3 regions of the Dethiobacter alkaliphilus AHT 1 genome follow, and region 1 is predicted to be linked to each of the others. Evidence: riboswitches for the same ligand, from Rfam matches in the RefSeq annotation. Region 1 holds a riboswitch; each other region holds the start of a gene.
What was found. Region 1 has a riboswitch for cyclic di-GMP ahead of DEALDRAFT_RS15700 (diguanylate cyclase). Riboswitches for the same ligand answer to the same signal wherever they lie in the genome.
Positions count from the first base shown of each region.

Region 2: linked by a shared signal. The riboswitch ahead of DEALDRAFT_RS04740 (transglutaminase-like domain-containing protein) and the one ahead of DEALDRAFT_RS15700 (diguanylate cyclase) in region 1 are both predicted to bind cyclic di-GMP.
Region 3: linked by a shared signal. The riboswitch ahead of DEALDRAFT_RS10395 (methyl-accepting chemotaxis protein) and the one ahead of DEALDRAFT_RS15700 (diguanylate cyclase) in region 1 are both predicted to bind cyclic di-GMP.

Region 1 covers NZ_ACJM01000001.1:99,964-104,155, forward strand. Annotated here, with positions in the region: gene DEALDRAFT_RS00515 (MFS transporter) at 1-110, shown strand, start outside; gene DEALDRAFT_RS00520 (carbon-nitrogen hydrolase family protein) at 171-1,205, opposite strand; gene DEALDRAFT_RS00525 (carbon-nitrogen hydrolase family protein) at 1,195-2,070, opposite strand; cyclic di-GMP riboswitch class I at 2,254-2,339, shown strand; gene DEALDRAFT_RS15700 (diguanylate cyclase) at 2,405-3,895, shown strand; gene DEALDRAFT_RS00535 (hypothetical protein) at 4,064-4,192, opposite strand, start outside.
Region 2 covers NZ_ACJM01000004.1:63,677-67,868, reverse strand. Annotated here, with positions in the region: gene hcp (hydroxylamine reductase) at 1-662, opposite strand, end outside; gene DEALDRAFT_RS04745 (c-type cytochrome) at 869-1,231, opposite strand; gene DEALDRAFT_RS17530 (Vmc-like lipoprotein signal peptide domain-containing protein) at 1,380-1,493, opposite strand; cyclic di-GMP riboswitch class I at 1,737-1,821, shown strand; gene DEALDRAFT_RS04740 (transglutaminase-like domain-containing protein) at 1,918-3,246, shown strand; gene DEALDRAFT_RS15865 (class E sortase) at 3,363-3,992, opposite strand; gene DEALDRAFT_RS04730 (LPXTG cell wall anchor domain-containing protein) at 4,081-4,192, opposite strand, start outside.
Region 3 covers NZ_ACJM01000010.1:91,078-95,269, forward strand. Annotated here, with positions in the region: gene DEALDRAFT_RS10390 (hypothetical protein) at 1-812, shown strand, start outside; gene DEALDRAFT_RS10395 (methyl-accepting chemotaxis protein) at 896-2,095, opposite strand; cyclic di-GMP riboswitch class I at 2,202-2,289, opposite strand; gene DEALDRAFT_RS10405 (NAD(P)/FAD-dependent oxidoreductase) at 3,299-4,192, opposite strand, start outside.

The DNA of each region.
Region 1 (4,192 bases):
CGGCGTTATTTGTCTTAATTGGAGGCATTATCTTCTGGTTCTACCCGGAGCGGGAAGTAAAGGAAGGGGAACAGGCTGCATTTCCTCCCGATGCTTTTAATGTTCGCTAGCCGCTCCAATTACAAAAGGCTGTTCGTAGCGTCATAAAAATGAGCACCAATTAATGGTGCTCATTTCATTGAGGAATCGGGTGCCGGGCTGTATTTAGCTATCAGCGCCGGGTTTTGGTCACCCAGATAGGGGTGGGTAGCGCGAAGGTTGTGTAATGCTTCTAAATCCAGGGTGGCGGTGACCAACTCCTGGCTGTCGAAGGTTTTAGCTTCCGCCAGGGTGCCGTCTTGGTTTGGCGTGAGCTCCAGTGGGGCAAAGATGCCGGCTTTACCGGTGAGGGTATGGCCCAACACTTGTCCTACCAGAGCACTTTTTATGCCGTAAACCATGCTTTCCTGGACGCGGGGCCAGATGCCGCGCAAAGCCAGCCAGTAGTTGTACTCTTCGGCATTGGCGATGGGCACCATGACAATTTCAGCGCCCTGTCTTTCCAGGATGCGAAAGGTTTCAAAATAGGTGGCGTCCATACAGACAGGCATGGCCAGTTTACCAAGGGGCGTGTCAAAGACATTGAAGGCGTCGCCGGCGGAGAATCCCCAGGCGTGCTCCATGGGCATCAGATGGACTTTGTCCTGATGGCCCAGGATTTGGCCGTCCGGTCCATAAAGGAAGGCCCGGTTAACCACTCTGTCTTCCACAGGATAGGGCATGCTGCCGGACATTATATAGAGACCAAAGGTTGATGCCAGTTTAGAGAAGGTAAAGTGGGCTACCCGGTTAAAAAACGGGCCGGCAAAACGGAACAGGTCGGCAACAGAGACTTCCTGGTTGTCGGTTGCTGTTCCTTCGGCCAGCTTTTCGATACCGGGAATGTAGCCTAGCAGTGGAAAAGTGCTGTATTCAGGAAAGGCTAACAGACGCACGCCCTGTCGGGCGGCTTTGTTTGTAATGCGGCACATTTCATCCATATACTCCCCGGCGTTATCTGTCAGTTTTACTTCAAGCTGTACTGCGCCCACCGGAATTTTCTTTCGGTCCGGTTTCTCGTCAGTCCGCCGCCAGCGCACTTTTTTACTGCGCCAGTGGCGCTCCAATAGTGCAGGGCGGGTGCGCCAGGCCAGATATTTATGTAAAAGGTATTCCCTAATCTTCAATGTTTACACCTCCCGGACAGGCCAGGGGCCTGTAAGCTGCCGGGTTTTGCAACTTTAGCAGCGGGTACTTGCTGATTACTTTTTGCCGGGTGTTAGCTTCCAGCACGGCATGGGCCAGGCCGGTAGCGGACTCTTTGGCCAGGATACCGGTAAACCCCTCCGTCATTTCACAGGGCGCATGGATCTGGCTTGCGGCAGCAAAATCTTCACCGGCAATCATGCTGTTTAGCTGGCTTTCCACGCAGAAAAACTGATTCTGCTGAACCTGCTGCCACATGGCAGCCAGCTGCCGCCAGCGGTTGTCCCCGGCGGGCATGGCACCAGGGTGACAGACCAGGTCTGCGCCCTTTAGGGCCAGGATACGGCCTGTTTCCGGGTACCAGGCATCGGTGCCGATGATGATGCCCACGGTATAGTTTCCTGCTTTAAAAACATGCAGATCGTCACCGCGGGACAGGCCCCACCGTTGTTCGCGGCGGGAGAGAAAGGCCTGGTGCTGCCGGCCTATGATTTCACCCTGTGGTGAAATAAGGCAGGACTGGTGGTAGGTGCGGCTATTACTGCGAACAAACGTGGTGCCTGGTACCAGCCAAACATTAAGATCCCGGGCGATGGTTTGGTGCAATGCTGTTATGTCGTCGTGCCACGATTGCGGGAGGTCAATAAACTTGCGGGCTGCTTCGTCCAAACCGTACACGTCTGCCAGTTCCCCGAACAGATAAGCCAGGTACAGTGCGGTAAAGGAAGGCAAAACAATCAGTGTTTCCCGATTTTCTGTGGATGGGATGGTTTGCAGCAAATACTCCCGGTAGGCTCCCGGGGTTGTAAAATCACTGTCAGTAAAGCTTAGTGCCATTACATGCATTGCCATCACCTCTTTGGGAGGAAATTCCCCGGACAGCCTTGTTTTCCCTGCTACAGCAGGGAAAATATCTTAATGTGGACATCATTAATGTTTTGTTAAGATACATGGGTTGACAGTATGGCCAACCTGTTATACGTTGAACAGAATAGAATAGATAGAAGAAAAAGCTGTTACTAATTGCACCAGTATAAAAGGCAAATCCGTTGAAAAGCGGGGACGCAAAGCTATGGGTCTAAGGCGGAATGCCGCTATGACAGCCGGTTGCCAAAGGTGTTTTTGCTTGTTTACGCTTTAAAGCAACACCGGTTTACGTCAGAGATTTCGGGGGGCGCTTATGAAACTGCGGAGATTGTTGTTCAATGATGGGCAGACAAGTATTAAAGGCAAATTGTATCGGCCTATTTTATTATTATTAATCTTTTTTGGGGTAATCTTTATTTCCGTGATTAATATTAATATGAAACGGGTGGCAAATCAGGAGGCGTACCGGCTTAGTCAGGTGCTGGCCTCACAGAACCTGGCGGTTCACACGTTTATTAACCAGGAACAAAAGCCTTCTTTCTTTGATGCCTCGGATCTGGGAGAGGATGATTTTATCCCTGAGCTGATGTCGTCCACTTATATGATTCGTCAGATAAATGAGCATCTGGATCCGCTTGTCCCTGTTAATTACTACTATAAAGAGGTGGCGGTTAATGCCCGCAGCCCGCAAAATGAAGCATATGACTACGAAGTTGAAGCGCTAAGACGTTTTAATAGCGGCGAAATAGATGAAATCAGGGAAGTTATGGACTGGAATGACAAAACATACTTTGTTTATATGCAGCCCGGTGAATATATGGAGGAAGGCTGTATACAGTGTCACGGCACTGCGGAGCAGGCCCCTGCGGGGCTTGTAGATTATTACGGACCGGAGCGCTCCTTTGGGCGAGAACCGGGAGAGTTGGTTTCAGCGCTCTCTATTCGGATACCACTGGAGGAGGCCTATGCCGGGGCTAATCGGACCAGTTTGATTTTATCTGCCACCTACGGCTTAATGCTCCTGTTGCTTTTTGGCAGCTCTTCTTCTGTGATGTCCAGAGTGGTTGTGCAACCAATAACTTCTTTGGATACCCGGCTCAGAGATACTTTGACACGTTTTAACGGTAAAGCCGCAGATGTGGTCTTGGATGGCGACGAAATAGAAAATGTCAGCTCGGCATTTGATTTTCTGGAAGAAAGATTGTCTGAAGCCTATGATAATTTAGAACAGCATGCCAAGAGCCTGGAAGTAAAGGTGGAGGAACGCACCCGTGACTTAAATCGTGTCAATGCTCAACTGGTACTGGCCAATCAAAATGACTGGCTGCTGGGAGTCTTGAACCGGGGAGCTTTTGATATGCGCGCAAAATCAGAGTTTGACCGCATGCGAAGAGAAAAAGGGCCTATCAGCTTTGTGATGATGGACTTGGACCGCTTTAAAAGCTATAACGATATGTATGGCCGTGAGGCCGGGGATAAGACGCTAAAACGTGTGGTGGAAATTATTCAGCAAAATATCAGGGCTTATGATGTCTGTGGCCGCTACGCAGGGGAAGAATTTGTAATCTGCCTGCCCAACACCTCCAGACAAGAGGCCAATGAGATTGCTTCCCGTATTGTAACCGGTATTTACGGAGCTGAAATATACCACCGGCAAAACGAGCCTTTCGGCCGGGTTACTGTCTCCGCAGGCGTGGCCGGTGTGGAAAATGCCAAAGACACCTATTTTGAAAGGTTAATTAAAGAAGCCGACGACAATATGTATAAAGCAAAAGAAGTGCGTAATACGTATTATCCGCAGTAAGAAAGGCGCGCTTATTCGGTTCCCTCAACGCGTGCGATTCAATACTGCATATCGCCATAACTGTGCAGTTGCAAAATGTATAATTGCTTACAAAAAAAAGTGCGACAGGGACGTTCCCTGTCGCATTGCAATTTGGGAGTATTTAAGTGATCCTATGGCAAGCTACCTTTACATCACACAGTCAGCGGTTGCCATAGCTGAAACACCTTGATCCATTGTTTGCGCACACTCGGCGATGTGCTCGCCGCCGTGCATCCTTGCCATTTGTGCTACATGATTTGAAGAGTTGGCAAAGGC
Region 2 (4,192 bases), on a different contig from region 1:
GTGGGGGTGGGGTGGCCATAGGTTCCGGTATTACCGGCATCTAAAAGTTCCATGGCTCTGAAGTTCATTTCACCGCACTTAAGAATCAGGCCCAGCCAATCATTTGCTTCCAGGTCGTTACGGGTCAGGGCAGCCATGGCTTCCTGAATGAACGCATATACCTTCTCATCAGTCTGATTCAGAATGGCAGCATGGTCCGCATAGGCAGCCACACCCTTAACCCCATAAAGGAGGATTTGCTGCATAGACTGAATATCGGCATCCGTTTCTTTATCAGAATCCAGGCTCACTTGTTTGCCTTGTTCAGTCAAGCCGGCAACATCAGAGGCCGGTTGGAAGTTAGCAGAATTGTGATCAAAGCTGACACCAACTCTTTCTTTCAGCTTATCCCGCATGGCAACTGCCTCATTGATGTAATTTTGGAAACGGGCGGGATCGAAATCCACGTTGGTAAGGGTGGTGAAGATGGCCTTGACTGTGAACCGGTCCACCTCAGGATCTGTAATCCCTTTTTTGCGGCCCTCAACGGCATAGAGTGACAGACCCATAACTGCATGAACCAAAAGATCCTGCAGCGCCGATACTTCCGGGTCCTTGCCGCACACGCCGTGAGTAGTACAGGCAATCCCCTTTGCCGTCTGTTCACACTGGTTACAATACATACTCATTTAATCAACCTCCTTGAATTTTGTGACTGGATTGGTTTTATTTTATAGGATAGCAAATCACAATAATGTGATGTACGTCACCTTTTTCAATTTTATTTTCTCCATTACACCTACAATGTTACTATAGGAATGAAAGGAATGAATTAACAAATGCTTTCACAAAACTTAAGACTTAAAAAAGAGCCAGGCAAAATGCCCGGCTAGTTACCATAGTTTTCTTCAAGATATTCTACTACAAGATCGTATTCATCATCGTCAAGCAGGCCAGGACGCTTATCCACCATCCGGTCCACAGTCGCTGGCCAGTTACCCCGTTCTCGGTAAACCTGGTCAAGGCCATGACACTGGCTGCAGCGTTCTTCTACCAACTCAGCTCCGGTTAATGCCGGCAATACCTCATTGTTATTATCGCCGTCAGTATAATCCTCGTTATTTTCTCCATTTACATATTCTTCATTATTGTCTTCATTAGAGTAATTCCCGGTATTATCCCCACAACCTATAGCAAAAACCGTTACCAGAGCCAGAAGCAGAAATAAAACAAAAGATTTTTTGCTAAACACAGTTAACCACCTCGATTACTTTTTTTGTTAGTTCTTATCTTACTATAGAAACACCGGGTTTAAATTAACAAATGGTTTCAGTTCGCTGGAAGCAAAAAAAACCAGGCTGTTATGCCTGGCTAGCTGCTGAAATTCTCTTCAAGATATTCTATAACTTGCTGATACTCTTCATCTCGTCCCCGTTGTCATCTTCCCCGGCCGGAGGTTGTTCCGTATTATCACCGCAACCTACGGCAACGGCCGCAATTAAAGCAAGAAGCACCTGTAATTCACCTCCAGCTACGCTATAATTCGGCAATTTGTCGCAAAATCATTCCGGTATTATGGTAATTTTTTTGACTCTTGTAGTTTAACTTAGGGTAAAAAAGAAAAAAAAATAAAAAAACTTTAGTTTTTTTTGGAAATAAGCAGGAAATTAGATAAGAGTGTAGAAAAGGGGAGTACGGGATCTATAAAACCCGGTGTGGGAACCGGAAAAAATTTAAAAAGCGGAATGGGGTCTCCTATCCGACAAAGGCAAACCTGCTGAAAGGCAGGGACGCAAAGCCATGGGTCTAAGGGCACACGCCTACGATCGCCAGGTTGCCGAAGAGCGGAGTTTTTGTATTTCTAAAAAACTTTAGCTACGGCTGAAGTTTTTTTTATTCGGCAGGTCGAGGGCCCCTCCGGAAACGGGGGTAAAGGAAATGAAAAAAGGTTTTTCCAAGTTTTTAGTGTACGTAGCAGTGGTGTTCTTGTTTGCCAGCAGCTCTTTTGCCATGCATCAACTCTCACCGTTTGGCGGTGAGCGGGAACCTGAGGCGGTATTAGCCAGTGCAGACGAATCGTACAAGCCTGAGGAGCAGGCAGCACCAGTACCAACGGCACCAACTGCGGCAACCGAACTGCCACCATCACAGCAAATAACAACAGATGACATAGAGGAAGAAGAGCAGAAAGAAGAAGATCAGGAAGTACAGGAAGAGCAGCAAGACGAAGCCACCGAAGAAAACAAACCTGCAGAACGAAGCGCAACGGCTTCTGCCAATACAGAAAACAGCTCCAGGAACAATACAAGTTCTCAGCAGAGCAACACAACAACCATCGCCGAAAGAAGAGATGACAAGCCTGAAGCCAAAGAGGAGCCCGTTGAGGTTGAAGTTGTAGAGGAAGTAGCACCAACTCGAGCCAATCCATACCGTACCTGGTCATCACGTGACCATCGGTATATGATGCAGGTGGATGTTAAAAACACCAGTGATAAGGAAGCTAAAGATGTTCGTGTTGAGGTGCCGCTAGTCAGTTCCAGTTCTTTGTATCAATCACGCAGAAATGAGAGTTTTTCCATAGAACCTGAAATTGAAACCGTGTCAGGGACAAGGGTTGCAGTGTTTTCACTGGGCACGCTAGAACCCGGTGAAGAAATTATTATAGAAATTAAGACTCAGGTACGGAGTTCAAACATTGAGTTTTTTGCAGACTATATTCCTACAAACAGCAACAAAAGTTCTTCATATCTGGGTTCTTCCACCGGAATAGAAAGTACAAATTCAGAAATAGTAAATTTATCTAACCAGATAACACAAGGTCTTTCAACGGATTGGGAAAAAGCACAAGCTATTACCCGCTGGGTAGCTAACAACATCTCCTATAATGCCTCAGCAGACAACCGTAATAGTGGCGCACTCAGGGCACTTCAGACCCGTAGTGGGGTCTGTGAGGATTATGCAATGCTATCGGTTGCACTAGCTAGAGCGGCAAACATTCCTGCAAGAGTCGTATACGGGTATGCGGATAGAGGTGGCAGGTGGCCTTCAAGTGGAAGCTATTCTTTGGTCGGTTACAGGCATGCCTGGGTTGAATACAGTCTGGAAGGTCGGGGATGGGTACCTGCAGAGCCCACACGATCGACCTCTAATCTCTACTTTGGCAAACTGCCACATAACGGTTATATCATCCAGAATTATAACAACATGAATCTTAAATTTAACCAAAGCAGTAAAATATCTATTAGTTGGACCCATTCCCTTTATTAAATCTTTATGCAAGCATCTATCATTGGGGATTTATATCTATGCGGAACCCCTATCACCCCCCAAGTGATAGATCCCAATAAGAGAGCCGGACATTTATGTCCGGCTCTCCCCCTTTTTCATTGTATTTCACGAGTTTCCTGCTGAACCTCAATCACCTCAACCAGATCTGCCTTAACAATTAAGCGTCTGCTGTTGGTGGTCATCAGGCAGGTGGTTAAAGTCAGCTCGGCATTGCCGTTAGATTCAATTACATCCCAGTCACGGTTATGTGTAATGAATTGTTTGCGAACGCTGTAGTGATAGCGGTTTGGTCCCAGTGTCAGTATAATTTCATCGCCCGGCTCCAACCTGTCAATCTTCAAAAACCATCCTGCATAACCTGTCCGATGGCCTGCAATCGATACGTTGCCGTATTCAGGGTGTGTGCTTTGAGGATAAAAACCAACTCCACGTCTGAGGTCTTCCTGAGAAACTCCTTGGACAACCACCACATCCAAATCAATATTGGGAATTTCAAGTACACCATTAAATTGTGGGAGTTTGGTAGGGTCTACTTCCATTTCTTCCTGCAGAACGACTGGGTCAATAGATTTGACAGGTTCATATTCGGGAGCTTCACCGACCATAGCTGCCCGTTCTGCGCTTTGATAATAGATTCCCACAGCATATCTGTAGATGGGGGTGGCTACAAGTGCCAAGCCACTGAAGATAAGGAGGACGCTAAAGATGTTAATAGCTCGTTTCATGAAGCCACCTCATTTAAAGATTATATTTCCATTATAATACAACTAGCCTGGGAAAAAAAGAAACCCCGTCGGGGTTTCTTTTTAATTGTTATTTACGCTTGCGTCGACGGAGTACCAAGCCACCTGTAGTCATTGCGGTTCCCAGTCCCAGCATCAGGAAGTCGGTTCCACTGGTTACGGGTAACTCTTCGTCGTCACCG
Region 3 (4,192 bases), on a different contig from region 1:
AACATGTAGCTGTGCTTTTCCTCGGTGATATTCTCGGAGAAGGGGTCATAACACTTAACGAAGAAAGAGTCACTGCCCACACCGGCAGCATTAATATGGATACGGTGTACCCATCGTTTACAGATGATGCCCAATTCATCTGGTACGATCCCTTCACGTCGGAGCAATACCAAAAACCGGAGGACTACCGCGGCTATCAACAATCAATAACAGGAGTCCCCTTCGAACTGGAATTACAACCGGGCACGCATTTACTGGAGGTTCGTTATCAAAATCCACTGGGCTATGATGAAACCCGTTTTCCCCATGGTACGCATCACTTAACTTACCTGCTCCAACCAGCCTCCTATTGGCAATCCTTTAACAATTTGCAGATAAATGTCACCCTGCCCTCGGCCAGCTATCGGTTAGCAAGTTCACTGCCTCTGGAGAAAACCGGCTCCAGAACATGGTCGGCTACATTCTCCCAACTACCCGCAGAAGACTTACACATCTCCTTTATTAATACTGCAAACATGTGGCTCGGACCTTATTCAACCAGGGGAAATCTCTGGCTTTTGCTCCCAATTCTTACTTTAACTGTTTATTTGCTTTCAAAAAAGGTCCATACAATAAATACCAAACCCGGACTGATTTTTCTTGCCCTTCTATCTGTTTTTACCGGCTGGATTGTCTGGTCCATTCTAACTTTGCCAATGCTCCCCTACCCCTTTACATTTTTACAATACCCACTCCTGGCAATCTTTTTAATCTGGCTGTTTGCTATCCTGAAAAAAGCATATCTAAATTTAAATATCAGCATAACCTCTTAACCATACAGCTATCTTCCAACAAAAACGGCAACAATAAAAATAATTTCATTAAAAAAACCGATTACACGCCTCTAATCGGTTTTTCATTGCGCAACTATATGTATTTTGCTAATATTAAAGCCAGATATCATACTTGTCAGTTTATTGACCATGTTTTGCAGTTCTGTTGTGGCTGTGGCCACTTCCTGCATTGTTGCAGTCTGTTCCTCAACAGCTGCAGATACTTCCTGACTGCCCACTCCGATTTGTTCAGACGCATTACTTACTTCTTCAATCTGAGCGACTATTTCCTCAATGTTTTTAATTATCAGCTTTAGATCAGATCCCATAGAATTTATTGATTCGAGACCACTGTCAACTTCTACAACACTCTCATCTATGGTTTTTACAACATCCTTTGTTTCAAGCTGCACATCGTTGATTAAACTTTCTATTTCAAAAGCAGACTTGGAAGACTGGTCGGCTAATTTACGTATTTCTTCGGCAACAACTCCAAAACCTCTGCCGTGCTCTCCTGCCCTGGCTGCCTCTATGGCAGCATTTAAGGAGAGCAGGTTTGTTTGTTCGGCGATATTTTTAATGGTTTCGGTAATACCGCTGATGTTTTGAGCATTACCATCCAAAGAAGTTACCGAACTCTTAAGATCTTTTACCTTATCAGATATGGTCTGCATTTGTGCTTCTGCGTCGTTTAGCGTTTTATCACTTTCTTTAGAGCGTTTTGCGATATTGCCTCCGGCCTCGTTCATCGCCTTGGCGTTTTCACTGACATCAGTGGCATTATTTGCGAAATCATTGGATAAGGCCGCTACTTCTTCAAAAGAAGCATTGATTTCCTCTGCAGAAGATGCAAGGGACATGGTAGATTCATTGACTTTATCAGTTAGTGAGTTTATCTCTTTAATTAACGAACTTACAAAGCCGGCGCTTTCATTAAAAACAGCACCTAACAGCTCAAACTCATCCCCCGTCTTAATCTCGACCTTTTTACTAAAGTCGTTTTGGGCCAAATCTTGCGCAAAGGTTTTTAAAGAATCAATAGGTTTTTTAATAAACAGGCGGATTATTAAATAAGCTCCAAACGCACTGAAAATGACAGACGCTGCAATTGATACTAATTGTATAATCCGTTCCGGAAAGTCAAATGCTTCTATATTGCTTAAAACAAATCCCTGTCCTACTGAAATAAGAGAAGTTAAAACAATTATACTGATGGTTAACTTCAATTGGAGACCGGCTCTACCCTTAGTAACGTTATTAAGTGAAAAATTCAAATTAGCCATATGCTCCCCCTAGTATGCTATAGTTTGTTTCACAACACAGCTGTCAGCATCACTTCCGTAACCCATCACCCCCGCTTATTAATTAGCCCCATAAAAAAAATACACTTTCGATAACCAGGCTGTCATGACACAAAATGTGCCGTAGACCCTTAGCTTTGCGTCCCTGCTTTTCAACAGGTTTGCCATTATCCAGTGTGATATCAAAAATTTCTATCTGTAAAGTAGGGCATATATACCTTGTTAAAGTATAATTCCTCTTCCATATTTGGACAATATATCTCAAGACTTATTTTCACATATAAAAAGAGCACAAATTAAGCCTTCAGCCTTAGGGCTGAATCAGCTGGCCAATGAACCAGCAAAAAATAAAAACCACAGTGCTTAAACCACTGTGGTTACTAGTTTTCTGTGTTACTTTATCAGCTTACCGTTTATCTGCTGTATCAATGTTTATGAGTCTAGTTTTTACAAACGTCTGAATGTAAAAGATGTCGTGAGAAGAGTATTTCGTAGCTTCGAATTAAATGTTTAGTCTCTGCTTTGTCATGACTTATCTCTATTAAATACAAATAACATTTACGTGCCAGATCAACTTTATTATTTTCGTACTGCAACAGAGCAAAATTTCTTAGTTCATTGCAGAATTCATAATAGTCTGTAACAGCTTGCCGATACCCGTCTATCTTGCCTGTGTAATCAGGTGTTTTCCTATTTGCACAAGAGCAGTGGTTAATCAGGGTTTTATTATGATATGAACGAAGACCCTTAGTAATAATCTCATTTGGGATAAAAGATAAGTCTGCCTTAAAATACTCAATATTTAACTGTTGTGATTCTGATTCCGATCTCTCAAAGAACACCTTTTTGAATGTCCCAATAAACATCGAAACCCACCCCCATATACAGAAGTTTAATCTCCTTTAGGGGATTAGCCATTTATTATATCGTATTTTTCATATGGACATTGTTTTTTATAACCCCACTATCAAGATTAAATCACCCCTAAAATAATTAACGAAGACAATTATACAAACACCTCCCTCTGTGATTGTTATTTTTTTAACAAGCATGTTCTACTTATTTTATATCATGATGTGTGGCTAGATGTCTATAGCAAATAAAAACTTAATAACTTCTTTTTCCTGCAAATTACAAGTGTTTTTGACATTGTTTTTTCCTGGTTGCCAAACTGTTTGGCACCGGTTAAAAACTTATTAGATTAACTACCATTCGCGCGATACTCAAACAGCAGGTAAGCCCTGGGGAGTCTATGCCAACCAGGTTAATAACCCCTCTGAGGCCGCGCTTGTTTTCGTGGCGAATAATAAAATCGCGGAAAGGATCTCCAGGACCCTGCAACTTCGGCCTTATCCCCGCCATATCAGGCTCCAGATCCTCTATGTTTAAAAAGGGCAAATAGTCTTTAACTGCATCATAAAAATCGCCAACGTTATTTTCGTCAACCGAATAATCAATTTCATCCACATAAAAAGCACTGGGACCCAACCTTACACCTCCATCAAGATTTCTGGTAAGGTGAATTCCCAAACTCTTAAGTTTTTTATCAGGTGGTGGGTAGATCAAATGATTTGTAACCAATCCCTTACCGGAGCGGATGGTAAAGTATTCTCCTTTACAAGGATGTATTTTATAGCCTTCTTTTTCTACGTCAATACCCAGTAAAGTAGCGATGTAGTCCGAGTTAAGGCCGGCACAATTAATAAGCCAGGAACACTTGACAGCACCACTGCTTCCATCAGGATTAGTAAACTCTACAACATAACAGTCCCCCTGCGGCGACACGCCTTTCACATTGTGACCGTAGACTGCCATTGTGCCACCCTGAAGAGCCTGCCACTCAAGCTTCTTCATTAAGCTGTGAGTATCAATGATACCGGTAGACGGGGAAAGAAGTGCTCCTTTGCAGGCAATATGGGGCTCGATATTTTTAACTTCACTCTCACTTAGGAAACATAGATCTTCTACCCCGTTGGCCCGGGCATTCTCCTGCAAAGTGTGCAAATAGGGTAGATCCTCATCCTTGATGGCAATTACCAACTTACCCAAACGGTTATGAGGAACTCCATGCTTCCGGCA